2 regions of the Actinacidiphila yeochonensis CN732 genome follow, and region 1 is predicted to be linked to the other one. Evidence: riboswitches for the same ligand, from Rfam matches in the RefSeq annotation. Region 1 holds a riboswitch; the other holds the start of a gene.
The links. A riboswitch is a leader RNA that binds a small molecule or an ion and turns the genes downstream of it on or off. The one in region 1 is predicted to bind S-adenosylmethionine.

Region 1 (7,181 bases):
GTGAAGCCGCCGAAGGCGTCGGCCGCCACCGTGACCACGCGGTGCCGCACCCCCTCCGGCAGCGGCCCCTCCAGGGCGGGCTCGGCACCGGTGTCGCCGTCGTCAGCGTCGGAGTCGGAGTCGGAGTCGGAGTCGTCGTCAGTGTCGGAGCCGGCGTCGGCATCGGCATCGGCGGCATCCGCATCCGGGTCCGCGCCTGCCTCGTTCCCGGCCTCGGCTTCGGCTTCGACCTCGGACCCGCCGTCCGCGTGCTCGGGGGGTCCGGCGCCCTCGGGGTCGCCGGGGGGTCCGGCCGCTGCCGCCGCGTCGTCCCCGGGCAGGCCGGGACCGTCCGCGTCGGCGGGTGCGGGACTGCCAGGTCGCGCGGCGTCCGCGCTCGTGACCGGCTCCGCGGGCACGCCGACCTCCGGTCCGTCCGGCCCGTTCTGCTCGGGCCGCGGTCGGCCGCCGTTACCGTCCACCAGTCACTCCTGTCGGGTCCCTCGGCTCCCGGCCCCTCCGATCCCTCCGGCCGCCGCCTCCTGTTTCCATTGTCCCCGCTCCGGGCCGCCGTCCGGGCCGTCCGCGCGGGGAACCACCGGACACGTCCGTGCCACCGCGGTCCACCAGTTCGACCCGCCGCCGGGCGCTGTCCGGGTCACCCTACGGCCTGGGCGGCGCCGCGCGCTGCGGCGAGGCGACCCGTGCCGGTTGGTCCGGTTCCGTCATGATCGGTCCATGGTCATCCCGGTGTACGACACGAACCCGGTCCGCCGCACGCCGGTCGTCACGTACACGCTCATCGGGCTGTGCGCGGTGGTGTTCCTGCTGGGTCCGGTCTCCGGCTTCGCCGGCTTCTACGGCGCCGGGCAGGCGCTGCACTGCCGGCAGGCGCTGTACTTCGACCGGTGGGGGGTGATCCCGGCCGAGCTCTTCCACGGCCGGCTGCCCGTCTCCCGACTGGCCCTGCCGGCGGGCTGCGGTGTCCCCGGGCCCTTCGCGAAGGTGCCGTTCCTGTCCGTGCTGACCTCGATGTTCCTGCACGGCGGCTGGCTGCACCTGGTGGGCAACATGCTGTTCCTGTACGTCTTCGGGGACAACGTGGAGAACCGCATGGGCCGGACCAGGTTCGCGCTCTTCTACCTCGCGGCCGGATACCTGGCCGCCTACGGCTTCGCGTTCGCGCACCCCGAGGACACGCAGAGCCTGGTCGGGGCGTCGGGGGCGATCTCCGGGGCGCTGGGCGCGTACCTCTACCTCTACCCGCGGGCCCGGGTGACGAGCGTCTTCCCGTTCCTCTTCTTCGTACCGCTGCGCTTCCCGGCCTGGGTCGTGCTCGGCTTCTGGTTCGTGCTCCAGTGGCTGGCCGCGCAGACCGCCCGGAGCGGCCCCGGAGTGGCCTACCTGGCGCACGTGGTCGGTTTCGCGTTCGGCTTCCTGTGTGCGTGGGTCTGCTACCGGCCACGGCGTAAGGTGAGCGTCGTCGTCAGGCCCAGCCAAGGAGATGCCCAGCCGTGATCACCGCGATCGTGCTCATCAAGACGTCCGTGGACCGTATCCCCGAGATCGCGGAAGCCATCGCCGCCCTGGAGCACGTCAGCGAGGTCTACTCGGTGACCGGAGGCTACGACCTGGTGGCCCTGGTGCGGGTGGCCCGCCACGACGACCTCGCGGACGTCATCCCCGGCCGCATCTCGAAGATCCCCGGCGTCATGGGCACCGACACCCACGTGGCCTTCCGGACCTACTCCCAGCACGACCTGGAGTCCGCCTTCGCCATCGGCCTGGACTCCTGACCCACCGCCGCTCCCGGCAGCCGACCCGGCGGCCCGCCGGCCCGGCGCGGACCCGCCCGATCCGCTGATCCGACCGATCCGCTGATCCGCTGGTCCGACCGATCCGCTGATCCGCTGGTCCGACCGATCCGCCGATCCGACCGGTCCGCCATCCGCCGCGGGCCCGCCGGCCGGGACCTCTGGCGGTCCCGACCAGTGGCCGCCGGTCCGCCCGGCCGGTCAGGCGCGGGCGGGGACGCAGCGGCCGTTCTCGGTGGTGTAGTCCCAGGCGGCGCCGTCGCGGACCAGCGTGGCCAGCGCGTTGACGAACCGGTCGATGTGCTCGTCCGGCGTGCCCGCGCCGAAGCTGACCCGCACCGCGTTCAGCGGGCGGCCGCCCGGCACGTCGTCGGGCACGCCGCACTCGGCCGGCTCGTCCGGCTCGCCGCCCAGCAGGGTGCGCACCAGCGGGTGGGCGCAGAACAGCCCGTCGCGGACGCCGATCCCGTACTCGGCCGACAGCGCCGCGGCAAGGCGCGAGGAGTTCCAGTCGCGGACCACGAAGGAGAGCACGCCGACGCGCGGGGCGTCCGGGCCGAAGAGCGAGAGCACCCGCACCCCGGGGATCGCCGCCAGGCCCTCGCGCAGCCGGCCCAGCAGCTCCTGCTCGCGCGCGGCCAGCGCCTCGAAGCCCGCCTCGGTCAGCGCCCGGCAGGCCGAGGCGATGGCGTAGGCGCCGATCACGTTCGGGGAGCCCGCCTCGTGCCGGGCCGTACCGGAGTTCCACTCGACGTCCACGGCGTCACCGGTGTGGATGACGCTGCGGGTGGCGCCGCCCCCGGCCAGGTAGGGCTCGGCGGCGTCCAGCCAGTCGGCCCGGCCGGCGAGCACCCCGGCCCCGAACGGCGCGTAGAGCTTGTGGCCGGAGAAGGCGACCCAGTCCACGTCGAGCTCGGCCACGTCCACCGGGTGGTGCGGGGCCAGCTGCGCGGCGTCCAGGACGATCCGGGCGCCGTTCCGGTGCGCGGCGGCGGCCAGTTCGCGGATCGGCCAGATCTCGCCGGTGACGTTGGACGCGCCGGTGACGCACACCAGCTTCGGCCCGTCGGCGGCGGCGGCCAGCGCGGCGTCCAGCGCGGCCACCGCCTGCTCGGCCCCGTCCGGCGCGGGCAGGTAGCGCACCTGGACCTCGCGGGCGCGGCTCCAGGGGAGCAGGGAGGCGTGGTGCTCGGTCTCGAAGACGAAGACCTGGGTTCCGGCCGGCAGCGCGGCGGCCAGCAGGTTCAGCGAGTCGGTGGTGGAGCGGGTGAAGAGCACCTCGTCGCCGGGGCGGCAGCCGAGGAAGGCGGCGACGGTCTCCCGGCTCTGCTCGAACAGGTCCGTGGACAGCTGCGACAGGTAGCCGGCGCCCCGGTGCACGCTGCCGTAGTACGGCGCGTACGCGGCGACGTCGTCCCAGACCCGCTGGAGGGCGGGCGCGCTGGCCGCGTAGTCCAGGGCGCCGTACTCCACCTCGCCGCCGGTGACCAGCGGGACGCGGACGTCGCGGCCCAGGACGGGCAGCGGGCTACAGGTGGGACGGTCGGTGGCGGCAGCGGCGGTCACGGTCACGGCGGACTCCCGTAGGAAGGCAGGCTGAAGCACCACTCGGCGATGGCACGGCGGCGTTGCCGCGCAGGCGAGTGCGGGTGCGAAGAAGGGTGTGGCGGAACTGCGAGGGTGACGACCGCCTGCCGCGAAGGGGGCGAAGCGGTCCCTGGGCCCGACGGCCCTAACGCATTCGCTTGCTCATGAAGAACTCCCCAGGTCCGGCTTGCTGTGAGCCTTGCTGCGTCACAGCCTGGTCATCACCCGGGGCACCCCGCCTCGGACGGAGGGTTGCCGGACAGCGAGCCGGGGCCTTTGCGCTGTCACTCGTGACCTGGATCAGATTCTGCCACACGTCCGCCACGACGCAAGCCCCTCCCCCCGGGCACCTTTCGCACCCGCCCGCCCGACGACCCGTCCAACGGCCCGACCGGCAGCAGCCCCGGGGCCCGTCTGGACCTGGGAAGAGCCGTATAGGAGGGCCTTCGGAGCGGGCCGGGGCACGGCACGGGAAGCGGGCGGGAAGCGCGCGGGGAACCGGCGGGGAACGCCTACGGCCGGCCCCGCGGGCCGCCCGTGCGGGCGCCGCGGAGCCGGCCGGTGAACCGCCGTCCCGGCGTCAGGCGTTGGTGGCCGCCACCCAGCGCCGCAGCACCGACTCGGCGGCACCGGAGTCGATGGACTCCGCCGCGCGCGGCAGGTTCGCCGCGATCCGCTCCTCCAGCCCGCCCTGCCCGGCGGGCTCCAACGCGGTGAGCGCGGCGGCGGAGTTGAGCAGCACCGCGTCCCGTACCGGCCCCTGCTCGCCGGCCAGCAGGCGACGGACCACGTCGGCGTTGTGAGCCGCGTCACCGCCGCGCAGCGCCTCGACCGGCACCAGGGTGATCCCGATGTCGCGCGGGTCGAACGAGTGGTGGTCGACCTTGCCGTCGCGCACCACCCACACCTGCGAGGTGGCGGTCGTGGTGAGTTCGTCGAGGCCGTCGTCGCCGCGGAAGACCAGCGCGGAGGAGCCGCGTTCGGCCAGCACCCCGGCCAGGATCGGCGCCATCCGCGCGTCGGCCACGCCGGTGGCCTGGGTCTTGACCCGCGCCGGGTTGGTCAGCGGGCCGAGGAAGTTGAACGGCGTGGCCACCCCCAACTCGCTCCGCGCGCTGGCGACGTGGCGCAGCGAGGGATGGAACCTGACGGCGTAGCAGAAGGTGATGCCCGCTTCCTCGGCGACCTCCGCCACCCGTGCGGGGGGCAGGTCGAGGTTGAGCCCGAGGGCGCCGAGCACGTCGGAGGCACCGCTCTTGGACGAGGCGGCGCGGCTGCCGTGCTTGACCACCTTCGCGCCCGTGCCGGCCACCACTATCGCGGACATGGTGGAGATGTTCACCGAGCCGGAGCGGTCGCCGCCGGTGCCGACGATGTCCAGCGTGGGGCCGGGCACCTCGATGGTGGTGGCGTGCTCGTACATCGCCTGGACCAGCCCGGCGATCTCCTCGACGGTCTCGCCCTTGGCGCGCAGGCCCACCGCGAAGCCGGCGATCTGCGCGTTGGTGGACTCGCCGCGCATGATCGAGTCCATCGCCCAGGCGGTGTCGGCGGTGTCGAGGTCCTGGCCGGCGATCAGGGCGCTGAGGATGTCGGGCCACGAGCGAGTGACCGCGGGTTCGCCTCCTGCGGGGTACTCAACGCTCATCGCTCACGCTCCTGGACGGGTTCGCCGCTTACAGGATCACTCTATCGAGAGCGGCCCGGCCCTCCCCACCGGTTCCGCTCCTCGGGCGGCCCCGCTCCCCGGCACCCGCCCCGGGAGGGGACAGGCCCGTGCCCGGCCCGGGAAAACGCCACGGGCGGCCCGGGAGCCGCGCTGACGCGGTCCCGGGCCGCCCGGAAGGGGTGTGGCGACCCTTGCAGCTACTGCTGTCCTGCGGTGTGCCGCTCGCGGGGAGCGGAGGGATCAGTGGTGGCCGTGGCCGCTGGTGATCTCCTCGTACTCCTCGACGGTCGGCTTCGGGATCTGGCTGTGCTCGCCGTACCAGTTCTGCGACATCCGCGACTGGATCTTGGCGATCGGGCTGATCTTGCGCTCGACGCCGTTCTCGTCGACCTCCGGGCCGAGTTCGATCGGCTTCGGCTGGTCGTGGGCGGTGAGCACGTGCAGCTGCTGCTGCGACAGGGGCTCGTGCACCTCGATGAACTCGCCGTGCGGGAGCCGCTTGATGATGCCGGTCTCGCGGCCGTGCAGCACCTTCTCCCGGTCGCGCCGCTGGAGGCCCAGGCAGATCCGCTTGGTGATCCAGAAGGTGATGACCGGCGCGACGAAGAACGCGATGCGGACGAACCAGGTGATCGCGTTGATCGACAGATGGAAGTGCGTGGCCAGGATGTCGTTGCCGCCACCGATCAGCAGCACGAAGTACCAGGTCAGCCAGGCGACACCGAGACCGGTGCGGACCGGGCGGTTGCGCGGGCGGTCCAGCAGGTGGTGCTCGCGGTGGTCACCGGTGATCCAGGACTCGATGAACGGGTACGCCGCGATCGAGATCATCACCAGCGGGAAGATCATCAGCGGGATGAACACGCCGAGCACCAGCGTGTGGCCCCAGGCCCTGATCTCCCAGCCGGGCATGAACCGGATCAGGCCCTCGGAGAAGCCCATGTACCAGTCGGGCTGCGCTCCGGTGGACACCTGGTCCGGCCGGTAGGGGCCCATCTCCCAGATCGGGTTGATCGTGGCCACCGCGGCGACCGCGGCGATCACGCCGAAGACCAGGAAGAAGAAGCCGCCCGCCTTCGCCATGTAGATCGGCAGCAGCGGGGTGCCGACGACGTTCTCCTCGGTCTTGCCCGCACCCGGGAACTGGGTGTGCTTGTGGAAGAACACCAGGATCAGGTGCGCGACCAGCAGACCGGCCATCAGGCCGGGCAGCAGCAGGATGTGCACCGAGTAGAAGCGGCCCACGAAGTCGTGGCCCGGGAACTCGCCGCCGAACAGGAACATCGACAGGTACGTGCCCACGATCGGCACCGACAGGACGGCGCCCTCCATGAAGCGCACACCCGTGCCGGACAGCAGGTCGTCCGGGAGCGAGTAGCCGGTGAAGCCGGTGAACATGCCCAGGAAGAGCAGCGTCCAGCCGAACAGCCAGTTCAGCTCGCGCGGGCGGCGGAACGCGCCGGTGAAGAAGACGCGCATCATGTGCACGATCATCGCGGCGATGAAGATCAGCGCCGACCAGTGGTGGATCTGCCGGACCAGCAGGCCGCCGCGCACCTGGAAGCTGATGTTCAGCGTCGAGGAGTACGCCTCGGACATCCGCACGCCCTGGAGCGGGGTGTACGAGCCGTGGTAGACGACCTCGTTCATGCTCGGGTGGAAGAACAGCGTCAGGTACACACCCGTGAGGATGAGGATGACGAAGCTGTAGAGGCAGATCTCGCCCAGCATGAAGGACCAGTGGTCCGGGAAGATCTTCCGCAGGTTCGACTTGGCCAGCTTGTACAGGCCGAGCCGGCCGTCGGTCCACTCGGCAACGCGTTCGCCCGGGTGGGTCGGGCGCCCGCGGCGCGCGGGTGCCTCTTCGGTCGTGGTGCTCATGAGCGCTCCCAGAATGCCGGGCCGACGGGCTCGGAGAAGTCACCCAGGGCGATGAGGTTGCCCTGGTCGTTGACGCTGATCCGGAGCTGCGGCAGCGGGTGGCCCGCCGGGCCGAACAGCACCCGGGCTCCGTCGGACAGGTCGAACGTCGACTGGTGGCAGGGGCACAGCACGTGGTGCGTCTGCTGCTCGTACAGGCTGATCGGGCAGCCGACGTGGGTGCAGATCTTGGAGAAGGCGACGATGCCCTG
Region 2 (7,181 bases), on a different contig from region 1:
CGACCGGGTCGGTGCCTGGCACGGCACCTGGATCGAGGACAAGGGCGGCCGCGCGGTCGCCGTGCACACCCGCCGCGCCCAGGACCCCCAGGCCGCCTTCGAGGCGCTGCGCGAACCGCTGGCCGAACTCGCCCGCGCCCACGGCCTGGTGGTGGAGCCCGGCCGCTACGTGCTGGAGCTGCGTCCTCCGGGTGTGGACAAGGGCGTCGCGCTCTTCGAGTACCTGCGCGAGACCGGTGCCCGCAGCGTGCTCTACGCCGGGGACGACCTCGGCGACCTCGCGGCCTTCGCGACCGTGGCCCGGCTGCGCGAGGAGGGCGTCCCGGGCCTGCTCGTGGCCAGCGCGGCCACCGGTGAGACCCCCCAGGAGCTGCTGGACCAGGCCGACTTGGCGGTGCCTGGCCCGGAGGGCGTGGTCGCGCTGCTCGACGCCATCGCGGACGCCCTGGACTCCTGACGGCTGGTCAGGCCACCCGGCCGGGGGAGTACCCGGCCGGGCCGCGGCCGGAGCCCTCCGTCAGCGAACCTCCGACTCGGGCTTCGGGTACGGGAGTTCATCCAGGTCGAGGGTGAAGACGCGGCCGTCGGCGAGCGGAACGGGAAGCCTGCCCGTGCCGTAACGGCGGGTGTGCGCCGCGACGTAGCCGTCGGCCCCGGACAGGACCGTGTACCCCCTGGGGAACTCGGTGTGCGCGATCGCGTCGACGCTCATGGACGGCTCCCTTCCCGTGTGTGGCCAGAATGCGGTGGACCGCCGGGTGCCACCGGGGCCGTGGCGGAAGCGTCATGCGGACGGGCGACACCTGCCCTGACGTGCCGACGTGCCGACGTGCCGACGTGCCGACGTGCGTGGTGCCGGCGTCCGTTCAGCGGTGCCGACGTGCCGGCTCCCGTTCAGCTCAGCGCGTCGAGCTGGCCGAGGAACCACTGCGTCGGCGGCAGCGCGGTGGCCGCCGCCGCCAGCCGCTTCGTGCGGTCGGCGCGCTCGGCCTCCGGCAGGGTGAGCGCGGTGTTGAGGGCGGCGGCGGTGGCCCGCACGTCGTACGGGTTGACGACCACCGCGTCGTCGCCCAGTTCCTCGAACGCCCCGGCCTCGCGGGAGAGCACCAGCGCGACACCGTGGTCGGAGACCACCGGCACCTCCTTGGCCACCAGGTTCATCCCGTCCCGGATCGGGTTGACCAGGGCCACGTCGGCCATCCGGTAGGCGGCCAGCGAACGGGCGAAGTCGTCGTCCACCTTGAGCACCACCGGGGTCCAGCCCGGGGTGCCGAACTCCTCGTTGATCTCCGCCGCGACCCGGGAGACCTCCGCCGTGTACTCGCGGTACAGCGCCAGGTCCTGGCGGGAGGGGTAGGCGAAGGCGACGTGCACCACCCGCTCGCGCCAGCCCGGGTGCTCCAGCAGCAGCCGCCGGTAGGCCAGCAGGCCGCGCACGATGTTCTTCGACAGCTCCGTGCGGTCCACCCGCACGATCAGCCGGCGCCCCGGCCCGGCCTCGGCCCGCAGCGCCGCCATCCGCTCCTCGACGTCCGCCCGGCCGGCCCGCTCCCGCAGGAAGTCCGCGTCGGCGCCCAGGCCGTGCACGCCCAGCCGCGTGGTGTGCCCCGCGTAGCTGACCGACATGCCGTCGGCGGACACCTCGGCGCCGAGCACGTCGGCGCAGCAGGCGGCGAACGCGGCGGCCCAGCGGCGGGTGAGGAACGCGGCCCGGTCGGCGCCGAGCACCCCCTCCAGCACCTGCGCCGCGACGTCGTCCGGCAGCAGCCGGAAGTAGTCCGGCGGCGCCCACGGGGTGTGCGAGAAGTGGCCGATCCGCAGGTCCGGGCGGCGCTGCCGGAGCAGCGCGGGCACCAGGACGAGGTGGTAGTCCTGCACCAGGACGGCGGCGCCCTCGGCCGCCTCCTCGGCGATCGCGTCCGCGAAGGCCGCGTTGTACGCCTCGTACGACGCCCACTGGGAGCGGAACTCCTCGTCGAAGACCGGGTCCAGCGGGGTCTGGTAGAGCAGGTGGTGGACGAACCACAGCACCGAGTTGGCGATGTCGTTGTACGCCGCGTGGAAGACGTCCGGCTCCACCGCGATCATGCGGGTGCCCGGCTCGGCGACGCCGCGCCGCACCGCCTCGCGGTCGCCCTCCGACATCGCCGCGCACACCCACACCGCGCCGGCGTCCGGCCCGATCGCGCTCAGCCCCGAGACCATCCCGCCGCCGCCGCGTCGGCCGGTGAGCCCGCCGTCCTCACCCACGGTGTACGACACGGGGCCGCGGTTCGACGCGACCAGTACCCGCGCGCTGCCCTCGCTGCCTGCCATCCGACCTCCCACGCCTCCTTCCACGCCACCACGCCGCGCCGCTCCGGACCTGCTTCGAGGAGCGGCGCCGCCCCTTGCGCGGACGGCGCCGCTCGTCAGACAGGACCTACCACCCGCGCCCCGTCTCAAACGTCCCCCACGCGTCGTCCTGCCCCTCGGGACGCCACGCGACCTGCGGCGACACCGGTACGCGGGGGCCTCCGGGGCCGGGGGCCGCCCGGGTGGCCCGCAGGCCCTGTCCGACGGTCAGGCGGCGTGGCGGGCGGCGTACTCCGGGACCGTGGCCATCGGCGGCCGCTCGTCGGTGTCCACCGCGTGCGTGGTGGGGCGGAAGCCGCCGGCCGCGCGGTCGAACTGGGTCAGCCGCGGCCGGACCAGGTGGCCGTGCTGGAGCCGGCTCTGCGCGGTGCGGTAGATCGCCGCCGCCATCCGTCCCAGCGCCTGGCCGTCCTGGTGCCGGTGGTGGCGCACCCCCACGTCGACCTGCGCCAGCCCGTCCAGGCCCACCGCGTCGAGCGCGTCGACCAGCAGCCCGAGCTCCACCCCGTACCCGACCGGGAACGGCAGCCGCTCCAGCAGCGGGCGGCGGGCCGCGTACTCCCCGCCCAGCGGCTGCACGAAGCCGGCCAGCAGCGGCCAGTGCAGGTTCAGCAGCGGCCGCGCGACCAGTTCCGTGACCCGGCCGCCGCCGGCCGGCACCACCTGGCCGCCCGACTCCAGCGGCCGGTCGTACATCGCCTTCACGAGGTGGACGTCCGGCTCGGTCAGCAGCGGGCCGACGATCCCGGAGACGAAGGACGGGTCGAAGTCGCGCAGGTCGGCGTCGACGAAGCAGACGATCTCGCCGCGGGTGGCCAGCAGCGACCGCCACAGCACCTCGCCCTTGCCGGGCAGCACCGGCAGCCGCGGCAGCACCTCGTCGCGCCGCACCACCCGCGCCCCCGCGCGGGCGGCCACCTCCGCGGTGCCGTCGCTGGAGCCCGAGTCGACCACCACCAGCTCGTCCACCAGCGGAACCCCGTCCGGGGCCATCAGCCGCCCCCGGATCGCGGCCACGATCGCGCCGACGGTCGCCTCCTCGTCGAGCGCCGGCAGCACCACGCTGACCGTCCCCCGGGAGCCGGCCGCGTGCTTGGCGGCCAGCAGCTCCTCCAGCGGACGGTCGGCTGCCGACCACGTCCGGCTCTTCAGCCAGCGCTCCACCTCGTCGAGCACGGATCTCCTCTCCTCAGTCGCTTCAGTCGCTTCAGTCGCTTCAGTCGCGGACGAGCCGCGGGCCCGCCGACCCGGCCGACCGGGAGGCCGGCCAACGCGGGGCCGGCGAACGGATCAGGCCGGATCAGGCCGGAACAGCCGGCGCCGGCGCCGCGACGCGGGGACCGGTGTGACACGTCTCGCGTTGCGGACCCCTGTCTCCGCCCCCGGGTTCGTCGGTTACAGTTTTGAACAACACGCGAGGCGCCGGCATGCCGGGGTCCCGCCGACAAACGCACCGGGCCCGCCGTCCATGGGCAGGCCGCCCGGCGCCATACCGCTCATCCAGAGGGGCAGAGGGAACGGCCCGTTGAAGCCCCGGCAACCCTCCCGCCGACCGCGAGGTCACACGGTGGGGAAGGTGCCAATTCCGTCTCCTGGCGCGCCCGCGCCACGAGGAAGATGAGGAGAAAGGGCCTCGCCAGTTATGGCTGCGCACACTGCCGCAAGCACCGAACTTCCCACCGCGACCACCGCGTCCGGCGACTCCGCCGGTGAGCCGCGCGCCCCCTTCGGCCCGGCCGCCGCGCTCTCCTGCCGCGAGTGCGGGACCCGCTTCCCGCTCGGCCCGGTCTTCGCGTGTCTGGAGTGTTTCGGCCCGCTCGAAGTGGCCTACGACCTGCCGACCGGCGACCCCGAGGGCCTGCGCCGCCGGATCGAGGCCGGTCCGGCCAGCATCTGGCGCTACGCGCCGCTGCTCCCGGTGCCCGCCGACGTCGCCGAGCAGCCCAACCTGAACCCGGGCTGGACCCGGCTGGTCAAGGCCGACCGGCTGGCCCGCGAGCTGGGCATCACCGGCGGCCTGCACGTCAAGGACGACTCCGGCAACCCCACGCACTCCTTCAAGGACCGCGTGGTGGCCATCGCCCTGGAGGCCGCCCGCACCTTCGGGATGACCACCCTGTCCTGCTCCTCCACCGGCAACCTGGCCGGCGCGGTCGGCGCCGCCGCGGCCCGGGCCGGCCTGAAGTCCTGCGTGTTCATCCCGCACGATCTGGAGGCCGGCAAGGTCGTCATGGCCGCCGTCTACGGCGGCGACCTCGTCGCGATCGAGGGCTCCTACGACGACGTGAACCGCTTCTGCTCCGAGCTGATCGGCGACCCGATCGGCGAGGACTGGGGCTTCGTCAACGTGAACCTGCGGCCGTACTACGGCGAGGGCTCCAAGACGCTGGCCTACGAGATCGCCGAGCAGCTCGGCTGGCGGCTCCCGGACAACCTGGTCATCCCGATCGCCTCCGGCTCCCAGCTGACCAAGATCGACAAGGGGCTGCGCGAGCTGATCGCGCTCGGCCTGGTCGAGGAGAAGCCCTACAAGATCTTCGGCGCCCAGGCCGAGGGCTGCTCGCCCGTCTCGGCGGCCTTCAAGGCCGGCCACGACGTGGTGCGGCCGGTCAAGCCGGACACCATCGCCAAGTCGCTCGCCATCGGCAACCCGGCCGACGGCCCCTACGTCCTGGACATCGCCCGGCGCACCGGCGGCGCGGTGGAGGACGTCAACGACGAGCAGGTCGTCGAGGCGATCAAGCTGCTGGCCCGTACCGAGGGGATCTTCGCGGAGACCGCGGGCGGCGTCACCATCGGCGTGCTGAAGAAGCTGATCGAGACCGGGCAGCTGGACCCGGCCGGCGAGACCGTCGTCCTCAACACCGGCGACGGACTCAAGACCCTGGACGCGGTCGCGGCCACCAGCGGGCCGACCGCGACGATCCGCCCCACCCTTGCCGCTTTCCGAGAGGCTGGCCTCGCATGAGTGCTTCCGTCCGCATCCCCACCATCCTGCGCACCTACACCGGCGGCCAGGCCGAGGTGCCCGCCGAGGGCGCCACGCTGGCCGAGGTCATCGACTCGCTGGAGCGCGACCACAACGGCATCTCCGCCCGTGTCCTGGACGACGCGGGCAAGCTGCGCCGCTTCGTGAACGTCTACGTCAACGACGACGACGTCCGCTTCTCCGACGGGCTGGCCACGGTCGTCCCCGACGGTGCGAGCGTCTCGATCATTCCCGCCGTCGCGGGCGGCTGAAACCACCGGCGGCCACGCGCCGTCCGTGTCCGCCGCCGGCGGCGGGTGTTTCCGCCGGCAGCGGCCACCATCGCCCCGTTCACCCCTTCGGGTGGACGGGGCGTCCCGCTGTCCGGGCGGTAGTTGAAGAGTTGTACAGTTGCCGGAAGTAAACCCTGGTCCTTGCGGAAGACGACTGCGGCGATTTATCGCCAAATTCATCGGTGAATTATCCCGATGCGTCCCGTTTGCCCTGTCCGGGATGCCCCGCATTATCGATGTTTCTCGGTGCATTTCCGATCGGTCGCGCCGAGAATTCTCGTCCATTTGACCTGTTGCAGTGGGCATCCGTGCAGATACATTCAGCCGCGGTCGACGCGTTCCGGCGCACGCCCCCCGGGGTTCCCTCCCTCATCGGGTCGGGAATCCAGGACGGGTGAGGTCTGACCCGGGCCCGTGAAGTGCGGGGCCGCGACAGGGCCAGCAATAGGGGAGTTAGGAATGGCTCAGGGCACCGTCAAGTGGTTCAACGCGGAGAAGGGGTACGGCTTCATCGCGGTCGACGGTGGTGCGGATGTCTTCGTCCACTACAGCGCGATCCAGATGGACGGGTACCGCACCCTCGAAGAAGGCCAGCGGGTCGAGTTCGAGATCTCGCAGGGTCAGAAGGGGCCGCAGGCGGACATGGTCCGTCTGGCTGTCTGACCTCCCGGCGCGTTCGGCCACCGACGCGACCTGTAGCACCAGCACCACGGGAGCCGCACCCCGCCGCGGGGGTGCGGCTCCCTCGCGTTCTCCCCGCGTTCTCCCTCGTGTTCCCCTCGCGATCCCCTCGCGATCCCCTCGTGTCGCCACCGCGGGGCGCTGAGACGGGCCCTGACGGGCCGCCGACGGTCCCCTGTCCGGCTCCTGGCCGCCTCCTGCCCGCCCTCCTGACCGGCCCCTCCCGACCGCCCGTGGCCGACTCCCGGTCTGCCGCCGTGGGGCTTCCGGCCGGCCGCCCGGAAGGGGGCTGAGGTCCGGCGGGAGCCGCCCGGCGGGCGGGCGCGAGGTGGCCGGTGCGGGGGGAGGCGCTTGCACTCGCAGGGGGTGAGTGCTAATCATTGGCGTTAGCACTCTACGAGTGAGAGTGACAGGAGGACCGGGCCGGTGAGGCTCGTGCGGGAGCCGGGAAGAGACCGGAGCCCCGCGGCCGTCCGTCGCGGGCGCCGCCTGGTCCGAGCGCAACCGACAAGTCCGCGGAGGGCACTTCACCATGGCCAAGATCATCGCGTTCGACGAGGAGGCACGGCGCGGCCTTGAGCGCGGGATGAACCAGCTCGCCGACGCCGTCAAGGTCACTCTCGGCCCGAAGGGCCGCAACGTCGTCCTCGAAAAGAAGTGGGGCGCCCCCACGATCACCAACGATGGTGTCTCCATCGCCAAGGAGATCGAGCTGGAGGACCCCTACGAGAAGATCGGCGCCGAGCTGGTCAAGGAGGTCGCGAAGAAGACGGACGACGTCGCCGGTGACGGCACGACGACCGCGACCGTCCTCGCCCAGGCCCTGGTCAAGGAGGGCCTGCGGAACGTCGCCGCCGGCGCCAACCCGATGGCCCTCAAGCGCG

Region 2: linked by a shared signal. The riboswitch ahead of thrC (threonine synthase) and the one ahead of BS72_RS03180 (aminotransferase class V-fold PLP-dependent enzyme) in region 1 are both predicted to bind S-adenosylmethionine.

The regions. Positions count from the first base shown of each region.
Region 1 is NZ_JQNR01000003.1:357,370-364,550, forward strand. It holds gene BS72_RS03165 (NYN domain-containing protein) at 1-74, opposite strand, end outside; gene BS72_RS03170 (rhomboid family intramembrane serine protease) at 718-1,497, shown strand; gene BS72_RS03175 (Lrp/AsnC ligand binding domain-containing protein) at 1,494-1,775, shown strand; gene BS72_RS03180 (aminotransferase class V-fold PLP-dependent enzyme) at 1,995-3,365, opposite strand; SAM riboswitch class IV at 3,559-3,676, opposite strand; gene trpD (anthranilate phosphoribosyltransferase) at 3,961-5,028, opposite strand; gene qcrB (cytochrome bc1 complex cytochrome b subunit) at 5,290-6,930, opposite strand; gene qcrA (cytochrome bc1 complex Rieske iron-sulfur subunit) at 6,927-7,181, opposite strand, start outside.
Region 2 is NZ_JQNR01000005.1:321,587-328,767, reverse strand. It holds gene otsB (trehalose-phosphatase) at 1-457, shown strand, start outside; gene BS72_RS13520 (hypothetical protein) at 518-712, opposite strand; gene BS72_RS13515 (alpha,alpha-trehalose-phosphate synthase (UDP-forming)) at 895-2,316, opposite strand; gene BS72_RS13510 (glucosyl-3-phosphoglycerate synthase) at 2,563-3,531, opposite strand; SAM riboswitch class I at 3,849-3,979, shown strand; gene thrC (threonine synthase) at 3,998-5,323, shown strand; gene BS72_RS13500 (ubiquitin-like small modifier protein 1) at 5,320-5,595, shown strand; gene BS72_RS13495 (cold-shock protein) at 6,076-6,279, shown strand; gene groL (chaperonin GroEL) at 6,830-7,181, shown strand, end outside.